One region of the Proteus penneri genome, then DNA from elsewhere that is predicted to be linked to it. Evidence: predicted binding sites of a transcription regulator. Region 1 holds the regulator's gene; the other holds the start of a gene.

Region 1 (3,218 bases):
CAATTTATTGAAGAGATCTTGGCGTGCTGGCAATTTAGGGCCAACAGCGGCTAAACGCTGGCGTGAAAAGTGAATACGTGCAACACGTGCAAGTTTTCTCGCTATACTCGTGTCCGTGCCGTGTTCGTTCGCCATTTCACGCATTGATACAGTGGGTGAAAAACGAACAAAACTATCACGACCTAACCAGAGGATAGCGATAAATTTTTGGATACCGTTAAGCACGCGTAAATGTGGAACACCATTATGGCCTTCACGACCAGGAGAGCGTCCAAACATCACAGAAACTGGCAACATCTCGATATCAAGATGTGGGTTATTACGATGTGCATCAAGATAAGCGTGGAATGTCTTCACGGAATCTTTACGAGGATCGGGGGAGTAGTAACGGAATACTCTTGGGCCGTCATCAATAAAGACATAAGCAGGAAGCTTTGTACCGCCTATCTCAATGGGTTGCAGTGGATCAGGCAATCCTAAAGATAAACATTGCTGTCTTAATGTCAGTAAGTCCGCCTTTGAATGATAAGGCAGAACATAAAGGAAAGATCGCGACGTATCTAACCCTAATTCAGTGATAGGATCAGTCGGAACTCGTTTGCTTTTTACCAGTAATTTTAGTGGTAAATTCAATGTGTTATAATATAGTTTACGCCAAGCTGACATAAATAGTTGTAGCCTCTTATTAGCAATACTTCGAAAGCATAACAGAAAGTCTTTCGTAGATCTGTGGTGCTGTGACAATATTAATAGAGAAAAGTGGCAAAATAATCGTTTGTTTTCGATAGAGTTTATTATGGCTAATCAAAATAAAGGTCTTACCCGAATCATCAAAGCAGGTGGCTATTCATACAAAGGCATTCGTGCCGCTTGGATTAATGAAGCCGCTTTTAGACAAGAAGCAATTGTGACCTTGGTTGCAATTATCCTTTCATTTTTCATCGATGTCAGTGGTCTAGAGCGCATTTTACTCATTGGTTCCGTTGTATTGGTTGTGATCTTGGAACTGGTAAATAGCGCAATAGAAGCGGTTGTCGATCGAATTGGATCTGAATACCATGAATTATCCGGACGTGCAAAAGATATGGGTTCTGCCGCCGTTCTGATTGCTATTATATTGGGATTATTTACTTGGGTAACCATTCTTTGGGGGCATTTCTTCGCATAAAGTTAAAAATTTCGCTTTTTGTCGAAAAATAATCCAGAGATGCGTGTTTTATATTCATTTTAGGTTTCAAATCGTCATATACCTGTATATACTCACAGTTTGACTGTATAAACAAACAGGGGGCGGAATGAAAGCATTAACTGCAAGGCAGCAGCAGGTTTACGATTTGGTTCGTGATCACATTTCGCAAACGGGTATGCCACCAACACGGGCTGAAATAGCTTCCCAGCTTGGGTTTCGCTCACCAAATGCGGCAGAAGAGCACTTAAAAGCTCTTGCTCGTAAAGGCGTGATAGAAATTGTCTCTGGTGCATCCAGAGGTATCCGTTTGCTAATGGAAGAAGAACCAGAAGGATTGCCATTAATTGGGCGAGTCGCGGCGGGTGAACCACTTTTAGCGCAAGAGCATATTGAAAGCCATTATCAAGTTGACCCAATGCTATTTAAACCAAGTGCAGATTTTTTATTGCGTGTTAATGGCATGTCAATGAAAGATATCGGTATTATGGATGGTGATTTACTTGCTGTGCATAAAACGCAAGATGTTCACAATGGGCAAGTGATTGTGGCGCGTATTGAAGATGAAGTGACAGTAAAGCGCTTCAAGAAAAGCGGTAATAAAATTGAGCTTCATGCAGAAAACCCAGAGTTTTCACCAATTATCGTCGATTTACGCGAACAAAGCTTTACTGTGGAAGGTTTAGCCGTTGGGGTTATTCGTAACAGCGAATGGCTGTAATTTGTGCCAAAGTAAGTCAACAAAACTTATTTTAAAAAGATGCAGATGATGTGTAAAAACATAAAATCATCTGCATTTTTTATTTTTCTAATTTGTATAAAAAAACACCATTACACTACAAATGTAATTACAATATGATGTGTTTTAATTGCGTAAGTGCTTATGACAACGATACAAGTCACCTGGCTTTTTGTATTTTATAAGTTTAACGAGGCTTATAGTCGCCGGTTTTTTTCTGCTTAAGATTATCATCCATACTATGATCATGATGACAACCTTCAGGATGGGTACACTCTTGTGCTTCATGGCATTGTGAACACAATCCATGAATTTCGATGACGCTATGTCGTAAATGAAATCCACTCTCTTTTGCTAGTAATGAAATCGCATCTTCGATTTTATGACTATTCTTTTCAGTGACAGATAAGCAACGGTCACAAATTAGCATTACTGACGTATGTTCAACATCATCAAAATGATGACAAAGCACATAACTGTTGGTGGATTCTATTTTATGGATAAATCCTTGCTCAAGTAAAAACTCTAATCCACGATAGACTGTTGGCGGTTTTGCTTGAGGCTCAACTTGGCGTAATAAATCCAATAAATCATATGCGCTGATAGCAGAAGGTTGCTGGATTATCAGACGTAATACTGCCAGACGTTGTGAAGTCAGGCGAACACCTCGTTTCTGGCAGATCTTTTCTGCCTGAGCGAGCAATTTCTCTTCATTCATGGGGATAAGATGCTCTCAGACGTTGTTAATAACATAGATCCTATCATATTTTTCAAGAGTAAACCTTTGTGTAAAGTGGGGTTTTGTGAAAATAACTGTAGTATTACATCCTTTTTAAAAGGATCTGCTGTTCGATAAAAAAACATGTTTTCTTTCAACAATATAAAGTAGATACTTTTAAAGAGAGATAAATAAGTAATAATTTATTGTGTAAAGCAAGTTGATTCACATGGGCGAACTGGTTTTTCATGTTGATATGTACTGGCCATTAGTAACAAAAACCCAGCCTAAGCTGGGTTAATTTTTTAGATGATTTTAGATAATTTGTTCTGAACCGTTGGGTAGGACACGTGCGCCCTCAAAAGGGTTAGCCGTTGTCCCCCCACCGAACCGTACGTGCACATTTCTATGCATACGGCTCTCCGCTAGACTTAGCAAAGTTTCTATAGTCTGGCAGCTTCCCTCTGTGAAGATCGACATGACAGTCCTTACATAAAACTAACGTCTTCCGATGTCGGGCAATCATCAGTCTTTTCCAAGGCTCTGTACCATCCTTAATATCCTTCAGTTTACGC
Region 2 (3,218 bases), 1.7 Mb from region 1:
ACGGTTAATTAAGATTTTTTCAGAACGGAAAGAGTCACGGCGATGGATCAGATGAACTTCAGATGCAATATTAGCTAAATACAGAGCTTCTTCTACTGCGGTGTTACCGCCACCAACAACAGCGACTTTCTGGTTACGATAGAAAAATCCGTCACAGGTTGCACAAGCAGAAACGCCTCGGCCTTTAAATGATTCTTCTGAAGGTAAACCGATATAACGTGCAGAAGCACCTGTTGCGATAATTAATGCATCACAAGTGTATTCTTGTTCATCACCAAATAGGCGAAATGGACGGTTTTTCAGATCGACTTTATTAATATGGTCAGAGATAATCTCTGTATTAAATTTTTCGGCGTGCTGAAACATGCGGTCCATTAATCCAGGACCTGTTAGCCCTTCTGGGTCACCGGGCCAGTTTTCGACTTCTGTTGTCGTTGTCAGTTGGCCACCTTTTTCAACACCCGTAATCAGTACTGGTTCTAAGTTTGCTCTTGCAGCATAAACGGCGGCGGTATAACCCGCAGGGCCAGAACCTAAAATAATAAGTTTGCTATGTTTGATGGTGCTCATGTATACCTCATCTCTGATTAGGCGTGATGCGAATTGAGGGATTGTAGGAGAAATAAGACGTTAAAAAAAGCTAATGACGAGAAATAGACATAATATTTTAGCTATTTTAGCAATAGTTAATACTAATATAGTTTAATAATTATAGAGTTATATTACGCTAACATCATCGAATTAACATGAAACATTTTGCTTTACAATTGATGTTTATCTTGCGTATATAGAGAATAAACATAGCGCCTTGTTCTGATTTTTACTCATTTACTTTGACAATCCGCTGTACATTTGCGAAAACATGATTGTTAAAGACAATTATCCTCGGATGTTATACGTATTATTTTTTAGACAGACAGGGTATGGGATAGTTACTTTGTGATATTTGCTAATGAGTATTTGGATAAAATAGAATTTTTATCTGGCATTAAAAGAAAATAGATTGGTAGTTTGCTCTGACCGTTTGATACCGAAGTTTCGACATTGATGCTGAAGGTGTACAGGTATGGGTATAGGAAAATAAAGTAAGAGAAAAAGAGAAAGAGAGTATAGAGATGATTGATAATAAAAAACGTCCGGGTAAAGATCTTGATAGAATAGACCGGAATATTCTAAATGAGCTTCAAAAAGATGGACGTATTTCAAACGTTGAGTTATCTAAACGTGTAGGTTTATCACCAACACCTTGTTTAGAGCGTGTACGCCGTTTAGAGCGCCAAGGATTTATTTCTGGTTATACAGCACTGTTAAACCCACATTACTTAGATGCATCATTACTGGTATTCGTGGAAATCACATTAAACCGTGGTGCACCAGATGTTTTCGAACAATTCAATATGGCCGTTCAAAAACTTGAAGAAATCCAAGAATGCCATTTAGTTTCTGGTGATTTTGACTATCTGTTGAAAACTCGTGTACCTGATATGTCCGCTTATCGTAAATTACTCGGTGAAACTCTGTTACGTCTTCCTGGTGTTAATGACACACGTACATACGTGGTTATGGAAGAAGTGAAACAAAGTAACCGCCTTGTAATTAAAACTCGTTAAGCCAACTTAATAGGTTGGTGCAAAGCAGGAAAAAGTTAGGTACACTCCTGTTTATGCATACAGTTTCAACGCTGGGGTATCTCAGCGTTGTTCCGTTTTAATTCACCCTAAGTTAAACCTGGAGAGTTCTCTTTGAGCCAGGAATATACAGAAGATAAAAATATTCGTTTAACAAAGATAAGCAACCGTCGCCGTATTTGGGAGGCAATTCTCATTCTTATCGGCATTGGCGCTGTCTTTTTAATGGTTTCATTACTTAGCTTCCATCCCTCTGATCCTAGTTGGTCACAAACCACTTGGAATGAGCCTATTCAAAATTTAGGCGGTAGTATTGGAGCATGGTTAGCTGATATTCTGTTTTCCGCATTTGGTTTACTGGCCTATGCAATTCCTGTCGTTGTGGTTTTTGGGTGCTGGAATTCTCTGCGCTACCAAAAAAACCGTGAATACACCGACTTCTTTTCTCTTGCACTTCGCACGATTGGTGCTTTGGCTCTGATCTCTACCTCTTGTGCATTGGCTGATCTTAATTTTGATGATATCTATAATTTCAGCTCTGGTGGTGTTATTGGAAGTTTGTTTAGCAAAGCCCTATTACCATGGTTTAATGTTTTAGGTGCGACTCTTGCACTGTTATCAGTTTGGGCTATTGGTTTCACACTATTTACTGGCTGGTCTTGGTTAACAATCACAGAAAAAATAGGTGCTGTTATTTTGGGATGTATTGGTTTTATTACCAATAGAGGCCAAAATGAAGCTGATTACGAGGATGAAGAAGAGGAAAATGATACTCAGGATGTTGTTACAGAAATAACTGAAAATTCAAATCAAAAAGAAAATCAGCAATCTGAATTAGCAACAGAAGAGAGTGATGATATTTTATTTTCTGCACCTTCAGCACTTGAACTAGCTCGTCAGCAAGAGATAGATACATTACAATCTGAAGCAACAAAACAAGACGATGATTTGCCATCTTTCTCTGCAACAAACGACGCAGATGAACATGTGCAAACATTGACGCAAACTGAGCCGGTTGTGTCTGTAACGGTTTCACAACCCACTTATACAGAGGAAGAACCAGAACATTACCGTTTTGATATTCCAGAAGCCTTCTTGAAAAAAGAAGCTCAATCAAAAGTCAATGCTCCTCAATATGCTGCTGAGCCAATCCCTGGAGAAAACACATCTTCTGTGGAGCCGTTTGAAAATGAATCTATGGCACAGCCATCGTCTGCATCAACAGAGAATTTTATGCCGGCGGGCAGCGTTGAACCAACATTTTCGCTAGCACCTGATACAGACGCTTTAACGCAAGCTGCTACGGTGGCGACAAGTGCTTTTGTGAGTCATGGTTCTCAAGTTAAACAAGGATTAGGTCCTGAATTACCACGCCCAAATCCAGTACGATTACCAACACGTCGAGAGCTTTATGGTATTCATATTCCTTCTCAACGTGAAGCAGAGCTACGCCGCCGTGAAGAAGCTGTTCAATCAGAGCCTGAAGATGAATTAGCTGATATCCAAGAGCAAGCGAATTTTGAACAGCAATTACGCCAACAATTTCTTGAACAGCAACGTGAACGCTATGGCGACGAAGCTGATGAGGTT

What was found. The regulator LexA, encoded in region 1, represses DNA repair genes until DNA is damaged. The targets are predictions, from matches to a motif close to TNCTGTATGTACATACAGNA.
Region 2: a site for LexA is predicted at 1,656-1,675, ahead of H1225_RS03745 (DNA translocase FtsK 4TM domain-containing protein). Genes of this name have one in related genera too.

What each region holds. Positions count from the first base shown of each region.
Region 1 is NZ_CP059690.1:3,108,183-3,111,400, reverse strand. Features, by position in the region: gene plsB (glycerol-3-phosphate 1-O-acyltransferase PlsB) at 1-666, opposite strand, end outside; gene H1225_RS14010 (diacylglycerol kinase) at 797-1,168, shown strand; gene lexA (transcriptional repressor LexA) at 1,296-1,907, shown strand; gene zur (zinc uptake transcriptional repressor Zur) at 2,113-2,643, opposite strand; gene H1225_RS13995 (reverse transcriptase domain-containing protein) at 3,050-3,218, opposite strand, start outside.
Region 2 is NZ_CP059690.1:854,246-857,463, forward strand. Features, by position in the region: gene trxB (thioredoxin-disulfide reductase) at 1-570, opposite strand, end outside; gene lrp (leucine-responsive transcriptional regulator Lrp) at 1,116-1,610, shown strand; gene H1225_RS03745 (DNA translocase FtsK 4TM domain-containing protein) at 1,743-3,218, shown strand, end outside.